Regions from separate parts of the Bradyrhizobium sp. CCBAU 11357 genome, predicted to be linked through region 2. Evidence: riboswitches for the same ligand, from Rfam matches in the RefSeq annotation. Region 2 holds a riboswitch; each other region holds the start of a gene.

Region 1 (4,591 bases), on a different contig from region 2:
GGGGTCTAGTGTTTCCGCGCGCGACGTTTTCTGCGACAAGGGCGAATGCCTGACGCGCGTCGGCAAATCCCGTTGTTGCGAGCGACATGCTGCATCTAACGAGACCGGGTTCGGAATTCCTGGTTTCGTCGATCGTCTCAAAGCTGGGTGTCGAATAGGATGACGCTGCGGTCCAATTGACGGGGTCGGCGCAAATCAGCTGTCAATCGGGCTATGCCGACCCGCGTCGAGCTTCTCGCGGATCATTTGATTAGATGCGCCGGCATTCCGGCAGTCTGCCTCGACAGGGCCGGGCACATTGCCGCGGACGACCGCTTCGGGCTGTTCCCGAATTGCCGTTTGCTGGCCCGCCCGGCAACCAGGCGACGGTCGCGGCGCTGCGGGTGTGCTCGGTCGTCCCTCGAACTGCCGCCATACTGAGAGCCGGGTTCAGGAAGAACTGCCTATTGCTGAGCGCCGCCTCACAGCGTCAGATGTTGGCTGTTCGCTTGAACCATTTCCTTGGTAGGCCAATGTAGTAGCCGCGCCTGCGAAGCTCTAGCTCGGATCTATTGAGCGTTTCGCAAATGGATTTCACAGGCGTGCCGGCATCAACAAGCTTGCGCAGCAGTTCGTCTTCTCGTTTGGTCCAGCGAGGAGAGCCGAGAGTCAATGTCAATCCAACCTCTTAGCCCACACTTCGTCACACTCGAATCTGTTCAAATGAGTTTCGCCATCCTAATTTCGCATTCCAGAACACGACCTAAAATCGCAGAAAAAGCTTGGGCCTCCGGCGCCTTGTCTGTCCCAGTCATCGCGCCGGCCTCAAGAAAGGAATGGCAGGCGAGGCGCTCCTTCGAAAGCTATACGTTGGCATAGACGAAGCTCCCGGATCCTCTGCCAACGAGATTTCGGAGCCACTAGGATTCGCCCAGACTTGTCGGACGACCTGTGAGATGGCCGTGCGGCCGAGGAGTTAACCCCGCTAGACCGGATACTTGGCCCGCGATGAGCGGCCCAGCCGCAACTATGTCGGCAGCTACATCAGGACGTCGAAGTGGGGAGCTATCGGCTATCGCCGCGATGGGCTAACGCTAGAATTAGTCCGCCGCGCGGCCAGAAGCGGCATGATCAACGACATCTTGCGTGCAGCGGCAACGCGCGATTGGTACTCTTCGATGTCCACTTCGCGCGTCACCTGCGAGAACGAATCTTCAAAGCTGGCGTGAAGTTCGCCTTCTTCGATCCACGACTTACCGCCGTCCGAACTGATGCGATGGCCGACGAACACCTCACGTCGGCGCGCCTTGCGGTAAACCATGCGTTCGATCGTCCAATTCGTCATGGTCCCTCACGGTAGCAGCATGACTTGATCCGAGCCGCGTTGCCGCGGCTTTTCCATTACGAATCCGCACATCACCCATGTTCGGCCTTGATACCTCGAAAATACACTCTGCCCTAGCGACCGCGCTTCAGGGCATCAACTCCTTCGGCTGGTAGGCATTGGGCTCGCCCTTGATGTTCCGAACTGGTCCAATTCATCCGAGCGACTTACACGCCAAGTAAGCGTCGGCTCATACAGCGTGACGGACGGTCGCCCAATCGTGTGGCGGATCGAACAATTTTAGCTCCTGTGGTTGTGCCTCCAAGCGGCGCCTCAGAAATCACCCATCAATGCGCCCTTTCCAACAACGCGCCGACCAGTCTTGATTGATCTCGCTGCCTGCCACGATCAGCATGAGCGGCTCCTTCACGCGGCGGGCAATGCGCCGCAGCGTAGCCGAGCCCAGATCGCTCATTGCCGCGGCGCCACCGGGATGCGAGTGCCGATCGCCGAGGTAATCAACGTCACCCGTGCTATCCTGAAAAGCCCGCCGTATCTCTGCGACCTGCCAAGCGTGATCAGGCACGAAACAGTGTCGCCCGTGAAGGGCGTGCGGGCCGGGACCGCGAAGGTCGACTACCACCCGGTCTTTCCCCACGCGCCCAGCCGAGAAGAACTCCGCCATTCTCAAGGGGGGACAAATTCGCAAGCAAATTTGCACATTGCCCGCATCACGTGCGAAGAAAGCAAGACGTTCATTCCCCGGCCCAACAGCGTCGATGTGGGGGCAATCAAACGCTCCCAGCGTGGCAGTACACGTGCTCTGTTTTGGCCTTGCAGTGTCAGGATAGACACTTGCCAGGTGCCGGGGTCCTACTTCCCTTCTGAGAGCAATCCGACCGCACTGCGGACGACTTCAAGCGAGACTTCTTGCAGATCAAAGCCTCCTCCGGTGAATGTAGGCGCATTGCACCCTAACGGCGTGACCATTCCGGTATTATCGAGACGCGGTTTGGATATATGTTTCTCGTCCTTCCGATGTTCATGGAGGCAAGCCAAGCAGCTTTTGGAATCGTAACAAAGCGCGCGACCACGCCGCCTGCGAGCCCCACGGTCGCGTAGCCCATCACATAAGGCACTTTCAGTTGGAAAGTGATTCCCCGAGCCAAGCCCCTGCCAGGGGAGGGGTGGAGACTCGACGGGAAGCACCTACAGCGGACATCGCCGGGTGAAGGGATAGTCCAGACCACGAACGCCGCAAGGGTAACAGGCGACGCGATCGGATCATGAAGCGTTTCAAATCGTCCCGTCAGGCTCAATTTTTCTGTCAGTTCATGATCAGGTCACGAACCTTTTCCACATCCTCTCTCTCGGAGCCGTCACTGCCGACTTCCGTCGTGTTTCGCGCGAGCGAGCCTTTGCGACTTGGCGCGAGATCTCCACGACAACGCTCGCCGAACCTTGACCTCGGGGCTGCTCCAATTCGTTAACTTGACGGCGCCGCCTTGACGAATCTCCGCGAGTGGCGCCTATATGTAGCCCGTCACGGTCTTCCATTCCCGCATCTCGTAGGATGGAAGCTAAGAGGGAACCCGGTGCGCCGGCAACGGCTATTCCGAGGCTGCCCCCGCAACTGTAAGCGGCGAGCGGTTGTCATCATGGTCACTGGCGCGACAGCGCTGGGAAGGCCGACAGCCCCAGCGACCCGCGAGCCAGGAGACCTGCCGCGACTGAACGAAAGTCCTCGGGCGGGGTGCCCCGGTGGGTCGCTTGCAGCTGGTGATATTTGTCCGATCTCCTCGCAAGTCGTCCGCACGGCCCCCAGCCTCAAACATCGCGGGGTTGCCGATGTCGCCGTCTTACGATTTCGATCAGCATGGTCATCTCGTCGCGTCACCGAGTGTGCGGCCGCGCCTAGCGCAGGCGAAGCCTGCCGCGCCTGAGCCGTGTCTGGTGCCCCTTTCGCCATCGCCGGCTCCGCTGCCGTGGCCCCTCGCGCCATCGCCAAAGCCGGCCGACCTCACGCTCGATCCGTCTCGCGACGACTTGTTGACATCATTCGGCAAGCTGACGCTGACCAACCGTTATCTGCTCGCCGGCGAAACTTACCAGGACATGTTCGTGCGGGTGTCTTGCGCTTTCGCGGACGATGTAGCGCATGCCCAACGTCTCTATGATGCGATGTCTCGGCTGTGGTTCATGCCGGCCACACCGGTGCTCTCCAACGGCGGGACCACGCGCGGCCTGCCGATCTCCTGCTTCCTTAACTCAGTGTCGGACTCGCTCGAAGGCATCGTCGGCACCTGGAACGAGAACGTCTGGCTTGCTTCCAATGGCGGCGGCATCGGCACCTACTGGGGTAATGTTCGCTCAATCGGCGAGAAGGCGAGGGGCGGCGTCACCTCGGGCATCATCCCGTTCATCCACGTCACGGACGGCCTCACGCTGGCGATCAGCCAGGGCTCCTTGCGGCGCGGCTCGGCGGCGGTCTATCTCGATATCCACCATCCCGAGATCGAGGAGTTCCTCGAGATCCGCAAGGCGTCTGGTGACTTCAGCCGCAAGAGCCTCAACCTACATCACGGCATCAACGTCACCGACGCGTTCATGTGTGCCGTGGGCGCCGGCACCGCATTCGCTCTGCGCAGCCCGAAGACTAACGAGGTCGTCCGCGAGATCGATGCCCGCCAGCTGAGGCAACGCATCCTTGAGAATCGGCTGCAGACCGGCGAGCCTTATCTCTTGTTCATCGACACCGTGAGCCGTGCGCTCCCCAAGCACCAGCGCGAGCTCGGCCTCAAGGTCTCGACCTCCAACCTGTGCAGCGAGATTACCCTGTCGACCGGCATCGATCATCGCGGCGAGGAGCGCACCGCGGTGTGCTGCCTGTCGTCGCTCAACCTCGAGACCTGGGACCAGTGGAATGAGGAGCCCACCTTCATCGAGGACGTCATGCGCTTCCTAGACAACGTGCTCACGCACTTCATCACGGTGGCGCCGGACGGCATGAAGCGTGCCCGCTACGCTGCCCTGCGTGAGCGCTCCGTCGGCCTCGGCGTCATGGGCTTCCACTCTTTCCTGCAGGCCAAGGGCATTCCAATGGAAAGTGTCATGGCCAAGTCGTTCAATCTGAACATGTTCCGGAAAATCCGCCGCGAGGCCGACGCGGCATCCGTGACGCTCGCGCGCGAGCGTGGCCCGTGCCCGGATGCCCTGGAACGCGGCGTGATGGCGCGCTTCAGCCACAAGATCGCAATCGCGCCGACCGCCTCGATCAGCATCATCTGC
Region 2 (4,591 bases):
CCTGGTCACGACGGGGCGGCGCTTGCGCGAAGGCGGCTGGCCGGCGGGTGTCGATACAGTCGTGGTGATGCTCGACGGCGGCACGGCGTTCCAGTCGCTCGATCCGGCTGGGCTTCACATCTGGTGGGGTGCCTATCTCGGCATGTCCGATCAGATCCTCATGTCCGGCACCCTGGCCGAAATGGGCGCACGCATTGCCGCCGCGCGGCAGGACGCACGCGAGCGGCACGGCTGGATCATGGACAGCTACATTCTCAAACGCAGGCGTTGAGCGAGGCAGCATGCTTCCCGAATGGGTCACCCAGAACTGCCCCGAAATCTCCGCGGTCCATCGCGAGGCGGCCGTTGCGCGGCAGGCGCAACTGACGAAGCCGACGGGCGCGCTCGGCCGGCTGGAGCAGCTCGCGATCGAGCTTGCGGGCCTTCAGGCCACCGAGCAGCCGCGCGCCGCGCGGGTCCCGATCATCATCTTCGCGGGGGACCATGGCATCGTCGCGCAGGGCGTGTCGGCCTATCCGCAAGCCGTCACCATCGCGATGATGGCGAATTTTGCCTCCGGTGGCGCCGCGATCTCCGTGCTGGCGCGCGAGCTGGGTTCGAGCCTCGAGGTCGTCGATGCCGGTACGCTGTCCCAGGAGCAGATGTCCGGAGTAGTCACCGACAAGCCGCGCAGCGGTACGCGCGATTTCAGTGCCGAGGCCGCGCTCACCCCGGCGGAATTGGCCTTCGCCTTCGCGGCCGGCCAGCGCGCGGTGGTTCGCGCCGAGGCCAGCCGGCCTGATCTGTTGATCTTCGGCGAGATGGGGATCGGCAACACCACGACATCGGCGGCGATTGCTGCGAGCCTGCTCGGTGTGAGCGCCGGGGAGATCGCGGGCAGCGGCACCGGCATCGATGCGGCCGGCCGCGCGCACAAGGCGCGGGTGATCGATGCGGCGATCGCGCGCCATCGCGTCGCCGCAGCCTCGGTCGAGACAATCCTGTGCGCGGTCGGCGGCCTCGAAATCGCGGCGATCTCGGGCGCGATCATCGCGGCCGCGCAACGCCGCATTCCCGTGTTGATCGACGGCTTCATCGTCTCGGTGGCGGCGCTGGCGGCGGCGCGCCTCAATCCCTCCTGCCTGCCGTTCCTGTTGCCCTCGCATCAATCGGCGGAGCAAGGACATCGGCTGGTGTTGCGCGCGCTGAACGTGCAGCCGCTGATCAGCCTCGATCTCAGGCTCGGCGAGGGATCGGGCGCCGCCATTGCGCTGCCGCTGGTGCGCTCGGCCTGCGCACTTCACAACGGCATGGCGACCTTTGCGCAGGCCAATGTGCCTGACAGGCCTAGCTGATCCGCTGATTGACGGAGACGACGCGCCAGCCGCTGGCGAGCCGGTCGATCCGGGTCAGCGACAACGGATCGATCACGAAGCGCAACGCCGCTTCCGGTGCGAGATCGAGCGCGATGCAGAGCGCGGCGCGGATGGTGCCGGAATGCACCACCAGCGCTGCGGAGCCTGGGCCGATCCGCGACAGGCCGAGCCGGACGCGGGCGACCTGATCCGCAAAGCTTTCGCCATTCGGCGGTCGTCCGCGCGCCGGATCGCGCCAGAACTGCGCGTAGATCTCGCCGCCGGTTGCGGCGAGCTCGTCATGCCGATGGCCGGTCCAATCGCCGAAATCCTGCTCCTGGAATTCGCTGACCAGCTCCGGTTCCAGCCCCAGCGCGCGCGCCGTCTCGACCGTGCGCCGCGATGGGCTGGCATAGCTTGCGACATCCGCGGGCAAGCGCTGCTTGAGAGCCGCCAATGCCGCGCGATCGCCGAGATCGGCCGGCGCATCGGCTGCATGGATCGTCCCGGCTACGCCCGCGACAACCGCGTGCCGTATCAACCAGAGGAAGGTCTCGCCTTCCATGCTCATCTCCAAGGAAGCTTGTCGCTGTTGCCACGACGCCGCAACTGGCACATTGACTCTGTCTTGGTGGTAATCCTAGATGCTCGCGACGGTTTTCCCGAGAGGGAATGAAAAGGGAATGCGGTGCGGGGAAAATTGTCCCCAATGCCGCGGCTGCCCCCGCAACTGTGAGCGGTGAATCCTTCGTCACGAGCCACTGGGTCCTCGGTCCCGGGAAGGCGACGAAGAGGTCACGACCCGCGAGCCAGGAGACCTGCCGTCAGCCGTGGTCACACGCGAAGATGTCGGTCGGGGAGTACAGACATTCGGCTTCATCGGACGGCTGCAAGGCCAAAAGGTGAGACCTCGTTCGCTGTGACGTGCCACTGACGTCATACCGAGGTTTAGTACCGTGTCTTCCATCCGTATCGCACGACCGCGCCGCGTCCTGCTGGTTTCCGCCGCGTTCACGTCCTTCGCCGTTCTCGATCCGCCTGCCGCTCTGGCGCAGCAGGTCCGAGAGCCGCTGCCACCCGTCGAGGTGTCGCCCGCCCAGGCGCGCAAGCCGGCCAGACCGGCAGCAGGAGAGGCGGCGAGCGCGCGCCGCGCGGCAGCGCGCAGGCCGGCGGCCGTATCGGCAGCGCCAAAACCCGTCATGCCGGATTCGACGGCGCAAACGCCGCTCAACACCAATGCCGTTGCCGAAAGCGCCTCGAGGCTCGGCCTGACGGTGCGGCAGACGCCCGCGACCGTCGAGGTGATCTCGGCCGAAACCATGCGCGAGCAGGGCTATCGCACCGTGTCCGAGGTGGCGCAGGGCGCCGTCGGCGTCACCTCCGGCGACAACCCGGCCGAACCTTCCGCCTTCTCGATGCGCGGCTTCACCAACAGCCAGATCAACACGCTCTACAACGGCATCAAGATCGGTCCGCAGAACATGACCTCGCGGATCGTCGACACCGCCAATCTGGAGGCCGTGGAATTCCTCAAAGGACCTGCCTCGCTGATCTCGGGCGAGGGTGCCGCGGGAGGCGCCATCAACTTCGTCACCAAGCAGCCGCACACCGGAGCGATCCGCAACGAGGCAAATTTCTCCTGGGATTCGCTGAATTCGTTCCGGGCCCATTACGGCTCCGGCGGCAGCACCAATGTGCAAGGGATGGACTATCGCTTCGACATCAGCCGTTCCACGCTGAACGGCTTTGCCGACGACACCAACGTCAAGACGTTCGGCACGTCCGGCCAGCTCAATTACCGGGTCTCCGACAGCCTCAAGATCTGGGGTGCGGTCGAGTATCGCGAAGACCGCTCGAAGGCCTATTGGGGCGCGCCGCTGGTGCCGGTCGCCTTCAGCGGTTCGCATGCGACGACGGGGATCGTCTCCGGCAATTACGTCTCGAACTACAACGGTACCAATCTCGGTGCCGTCACCATCGACGACCGCACCTTCAACACCAATTACAACGTTCTCGATAACCGCAACCTGGCGCAGGAAGTGTGGCTGCGCGGCGGCTTCGAGCTGAAGCTCGCGCCTGACCTCACGGTGAAAAGTCAGGCCTATGGCTATGGCGCCGAACGGACCTGGTTCAACAACGAGATCGAGGCATTCAACTCCACCACGAACCTGGTCGATCGCGAGCGCTTCTATGTCGCCCATAGCCAGCGGCTGGTCGGCAACATCACCGACCTGATCTGGGACACAAATATTGCGGGCTTCGACAACCGGCTGGTCACGACGCTGTCGTCGAGCTATCTCGATTTCGTCAGGCCCGGCGCGGCAAACTTTCCCGGGGATTCCGTTTCGCTGGTCGATCCCAACCGCGGCTTCTACGGCCTGCTCACGACACAGCAGCAGACCGCGCGCATCGACAACGAGGCGTTGTCGTTCGAGGACCGGCTGAAGCTGACGCGCAGCTTCGCGCTGATCGGGGGCCTGCGTGTCGAGCACATCGGACTCGACCGGAACTCGACCGACAAGGCCGGGCTGGAGAAGGCAGGCTTTCCGTACACGAAAGACTGGGCGCCGGTGACGGGACGCATCGGCTACACCTGGGAGGCCGTGCCCGGCCTGACCTTCTTCAGCCAGTACGCCACCGGCGCCGACGTCGCAGCCAACAACATCTTCCTGCTGTTGCCGACCCAGCCGCTGGACCTGACGACGTCGCGCACCTACGAGACCGGCGTCAAGCATCTGTTCTGGGACAATAGGGCGGAGTGGTCGTTCTCGGCCTATGACATCCTGCGCAAGAACGTCTATGCGGCGGCCGGCGGGCAGGCTCTCAACATTGCCGGGCGGCAGGAGTCCAAGGGCGTCGAGCTTGCCGCCTCCGTGCGCCCGATCGAGCCGCTGCGGCTCTGGGGCAACATCGCCTATGTCGATGCGCGCTATGCCGACTACAATTTCGTCGGTGGCTCGTTCTCCGGCAACACGCCGCCGAACGTGCCGCGTATCGTGGCCAATGCCGGTGCATCTTACCGGTTCTTCACGCCCTGGCCTGTGGAGCTCGGCATCACCGGCCGTCATGTCGGCGACCGCTACAACACCGATGCGAACGTCGTGACGATGAAGGCCTACACCGTGGCCGACGTCTACGCCTTCGTCGATATCCCGAAGGCCGTGTTCAACGCGGTCGACCAGGCCCGCCTGACGTTCCGCGTCCGCAACATCACCGACAAGCGCTATGCGATCTGGGGCGATCCGTTCTATCCCGAC
Region 3 (4,591 bases), on a different contig from region 2:
AGTCCGTGCAGAACAGTTACAAATACCAACAGCCGAGGTCTTGAGCTGACCCAGATCGATTCGATGCAAGCTCAGGCGTTGTTTCCCGGCGGAAATTCAAATATTTCGGTTCGCGAGCGCATCATGTTCCGTACCAACGAAGCCACGGCCGATAGCCCTCTGCCGCGGCTCACGCCATCGAGACCGCGCGCCGTCCGGTCGAGTCGGGCAGAGCCTGTTCGCGCGGAAGCCAAGCATGTTCGTAATGTTCACAAGGTTGTCTGAATTTGTCAGCTCGCGGCGATGAACTTCGTCCAGGATCTAATGGCGATTCGATCTGGGAGCGGCTCGAAATTATGCCGCCCTTCGATCAGGATCTGGAGATTGCCGTGATCGAGGGCAATTCAATTCACCGGGTGGTCTTTCCTTGTCGCCGGGTGTTCGGCGGATGGATCAACGCGAATACCGGAGAGCAGGTCGCCGTGCAGCCGACGCATTGGCGTATATGGCTCGGATAGCGGCGGCCATCCTGCACAATAGATTGGCGTGAGTTGAGGCAGGAACTGGCTTCGGCGTCCTCTCGTCGGAAACTATGTCGAGTTCCTTGAATGAGAGCGCCTGACGGGGAACATGTCCGAGCGGACCGATTGCGATCGGCCCGTGCGGTGACCGTCCGCCATCACTCCTCGCATTACTGTCGCAACCGTTCCCAATGTACTCGCGAGCGACACACCTCTGTGTAGATTTTGAATCTCAGACCAAACGATCGCTTACCACGTTGCGACGACAAACGTGTCGATATGAGTCCACATTTTTGGCGAATGTTCTCGCCTTGATGAACCGTCGGCTATTCTCTCTCGGCCAAGTAGCGCGAGGCGTCAGCGTCGTTCCTCCGGGTGCACCTCCTTCGGACCACCAACTGGGGCCAGGCATTTTTTGTTGGCCCCAAGGCTTGATCGAGATTGTGGAGAGCGCAAATGACCACAAGCGAATTCGCTTGGTCGAGAACAGACCCGAGCGCGGGATCAATTGTTTTGCGGATCGGATGCTGCACGCAGTTCGCGGGCGGCAGCGACCATGTTGGTTAGCGCAGGCCGAACCTCCGCCCAATTGCGCGTTTTTAGGCCGCAGTCCGGATTGACCCAGAGCTGCGATTCCTGCAAACGCGTCCGAGCTAGCACCATCAGCTCCTTCATTTCGCCCACCTCGGGAACGCGTGGAGAGTGGATGTCGTACACGCCCGGTCCGATTTGATTTGGATATTCGTACTTGCTGAATACGTCAAGTAGCTCCATTTTCGATCGAGACGTTTCGATCGAAATGACATCCGCATCCATTGCAGCGATTGCACCGATGATGTCGTTAAATTCTGAGTAGCACATATGTGTATGGATTTGCGTTTGATCGGCAACGCCCGATGAGCAAATGCGGAAGCAATCTCCCGCCCAATCGAGATATGCCTTCCACTCCGATCGGCGCAATGGCAATCCTTCCCGGAGTGCCGCTTCGTCGATCTGGATCATGGCCGCACCGGCATTCTCGAGATCGCGGACTTCGTCGCGGATCGCGAGCGCAAGCTGACGGCAGACCTCGCTTCTAGGAATATCATCGCGAACAAACGACCAGTTCAGGATGGTCACCGGTCCGGTCAACATCGCCTTCATTGGCTTGCTAGTTAGTGATTGCGCATAGCGCCACCAGTCCACGGTGATCGGCTTCGACCGCACTACATCGCCAAACAGGATCGGGGGCCTGACGCAGCGCGAACCATAAGACTGTACCCATCCCTTCCTGATAAATAGGAAGCCGCCGAGTTGCTCGCCAAAGTACTGCACCATGTCATTGCGCTCAAATTCGCCGTGCACGAGGACGTCAAGACCGATGTCCTCCTGCCAATGTACGGCGCGGGCTATCTCCTCCTTGATGAACCTCTCGTATTGTTCGTCGCTCATCGCGCCTAGCGCATGCGCCGCACGAGCATTTCGAACGTCTGCGGTCTGCGGAAACGATCCGATTGTCGTGGTGGGAAAAGCTGGTAGTCCAAAGCGTGCCCTTTGGATCTCGGAACGACGGGCGAATGGGCTTGCGCGCTGGCGCATCGTCTGGTCGATTGCCCTCATCCGGGTAGCGAGATTGGCATCATGGATCTTCGGCGAAGTCCGGCGGGCAGTCGCAGCGCATTCCGAATCGGCGAGAGGTAGCCCAACATTCTGGTCGCCAGCGAGTGCTCGCGCCAGGATCGCAAGCTCACGCATCTTCTGAACAGAGAAAGCAAGCCAGCTCCTGACGTCGGACGAGAGCCCGGTCTCGAGTTCAACATCGACCGGCACGTGAAGCAGCGAGCAGGATGGAGCGAGCTGTACACGGTGCTTGCCGAGCTTCGCAATCGCGGGCTCCAGCCGCTGACGGAGCGACCACAAGTCCGACCGCCATACATTCCGGCCGTCGATGACACCGAGCGACATGACGAGATCACTTCGGCCGACAGCGACGATTTTATCCAACAACTCTGGCGCTCGAACCAGATCAAAGTGCAGACCGGAAACCGGGAGGCTCAATGCGGTATCCAGATTGTCGCCTGGCTCGCCGAAATAGCTGGCAACCATGATCTTGATAGCCGGTCCCTCTTTTGCGAACCGGTTATAGGCATGTAGCAATGATTTTCGCACCGCTTCGTCCAGATCAAGGACCAGGCAGGGCTCGTCAAACTGAACCCAACTTGCCCCTCGTTCGGCCAATTCATGCAGAACCTCGATATAGACCGGTATCAAATCATCCAGTAGCGAGAGGGGCTGGAACGCGCTATCGGCACTCTTACCGAGCTTTAGGAATGTGACGGGCCCGATCAGGACAGGGCGGGTTTGAAAGCCTAGAGCCTTTGCTTCCACATACTCTTCAATGGGCTTGCGAGAGCAAAGTCTGAACGCCTGTCCCTTGTAGAACTCGGGAACCATGTAGTGGTAGTTGGTATCAAACCACTTAGTCATTTCCTGCGCGGGTGCGCCAGACCCCCGCGGGCCCAGACCGCAATTCGCATCCTGATCGTCGCATTGTGATCCGCGAGCCATGGCGAAGTACGTCTTGAGGGAAACGGATTCTCCTTTCGAGGCGTAGATCTCCGGGATAGCGCCAACCATGACACTTGTATCGAGCACCTGATCATACAGCGAGAAGTCATTCGACGGAATGACCGTGACGCCGAGAGACTTCTGACGAGCCCAGTTCGCTGCGCGCAGGCCGGATGCGTCCTCGAGCAATTGCTGTTCGCTGATCTTTCCGGCCCAGTAGCTTTCAAGAGCGAATTTGAGCTCACGCCTTGGACCGATGCGTGGCGTACCGAGCGTAGCAACCGGAAGAGAGAGAAGAGACATAGTGTTAACCCCTGTTGGGGACAGAGGCCAAGGCGGACGCAGGCAGAGGAAGTCGCGCGGGCGACGGCTGCTTGGCGCACCACCGAGACACCCCGCCCGTGGACCAATCTATCGTCGGGGCAGGTCTCCTGGCTCGCTGGTCATCGCTGCTGTCCGGCCTTCCGGAAGCCGTGCGGGCTTCAGTGACATCGTTGGACAGTAGCTCGCCGCTCACAGTTGCGGGGGCAGCGCCGGCATTTGGACCGGCTTCCCTCTTAGCTCCGGATCAAGTGGGATTCGGAGAACCTCGACGACTTGGATTATCGGCAGGAGAATTCTTCGGTCAACCTCTCAGATTATGTGCCACGCTAATCTGCGACATCTACTAGGCGAATGACCGTGCATCTCTATGATTCTCTAAACAGAACTGTCGCAATCAGAGATGTCCTTGTCAGATGTCGGAGTGCGACGCGGAGCTGCCTTGAGGCGACGCCGCCCGCCCCATCAATGAAAGGGACAAAACCAGCCCGCGGGGCGGCGATTACCGCCGTTTCGAGCAGAATGCATTCGATGCGGCTTCCGATTTCCAGCGGTTCGCCCAGCACATCCACTGGCCAGCTATTTTCTCGACTAAAGGATTCCCATTGAACACGTCAAGGCAGCCGGTGCAATCTGGCAACATGCGCGGCGAGCAGGTTGATTTTCGTGCCAGCCAGGCGTCAAAGTTCGTCGATTAAGTCGGCTTCGTATCGCCAGTCATCATGTAGGCCGAACGCCGACGGCAACTATAGCGAACCACACCGTTCAATGACGGCAAACGCACTCCAGATTCTCATCAGGCACTTGGCATTGAGGCGTTCACCTCTTCCGCACACTATCTTGTGCGGGACAAGGATGCACAATCTTGTGCGGGACAAGGATGCACAAACTGCGGCCGATACACTGAATGGAAACATCGAAAGGTGCGCAGGTCGGAAAGTCGACAAGAGGGACATAAAACCCGTGCAAATCTCCGCCTGCTGCCTGGCACGAAGAATGCAAGCCCCTCGACATGCCCAGTCTCTTCTGCTGAGGATGTCCAGCTCAGCCAATTGACGCTGTCGCCGGCTAGGGAAGTTAGCGGCGCGTGACATGGAGGGGAGCGCCTGCCCGCGGGACAGCCGCGGGTGCCCCGTCGCGTCTCCGTAAACTTCTCGCGCTCGCTCATAGCAGGTTCAAGGTTGCCCGCTTTGAAAGATGTACGGATGAAACGTGATAGGCCG

Evidence for each region. A riboswitch is a leader RNA that binds a small molecule or an ion and turns the genes downstream of it on or off. The one in region 2 is predicted to bind cobalamin.
Region 1: it holds a riboswitch for cobalamin, as region 2 does, so the genes downstream of both, XI05_RS01060 (ribonucleoside-diphosphate reductase subunit alpha) here and XI05_RS38200 (TonB-dependent receptor) in region 2, are expected to answer to the same signal.
Region 3: it holds a riboswitch for cobalamin, as region 2 does, so the genes downstream of both, metE (5-methyltetrahydropteroyltriglutamate--homocysteine S-methyltransferase) here and XI05_RS38200 (TonB-dependent receptor) in region 2, are expected to answer to the same signal.

Annotation. Positions count from the first base shown of each region.
Region 1 is NZ_LBJW01000007.1:1,333-5,923, forward strand. Features, by position in the region: gene XI05_RS01045 (hypothetical protein) at 1,052-1,324, opposite strand; gene XI05_RS01050 (hypothetical protein) at 1,644-1,778, opposite strand; partial or broken gene XI05_RS01055 (IS6 family transposase) at 2,572-2,768, shown strand; cobalamin riboswitch at 2,833-3,046, shown strand; gene XI05_RS01060 (ribonucleoside-diphosphate reductase subunit alpha) at 3,350-4,591, shown strand, end outside.
Region 2 is NZ_LBJW01000113.1:517,928-522,518, forward strand. Features, by position in the region: gene cobF (precorrin-6A synthase (deacetylating)) at 1-271, shown strand, start outside; gene cobT (nicotinate-nucleotide--dimethylbenzimidazole phosphoribosyltransferase) at 282-1,334, shown strand; gene XI05_RS38195 (histidine phosphatase family protein) at 1,327-1,899, opposite strand; cobalamin riboswitch at 1,972-2,174, shown strand; gene XI05_RS38200 (TonB-dependent receptor) at 2,291-4,591, shown strand, end outside.
Region 3 is NZ_LBJW01000080.1:13,803-18,393, reverse strand. Features, by position in the region: gene XI05_RS10500 (hypothetical protein) at 1-264, shown strand, start outside; gene XI05_RS10495 (hypothetical protein) at 336-497, shown strand; gene metE (5-methyltetrahydropteroyltriglutamate--homocysteine S-methyltransferase) at 1,005-3,350, opposite strand; cobalamin riboswitch at 3,452-3,654, opposite strand.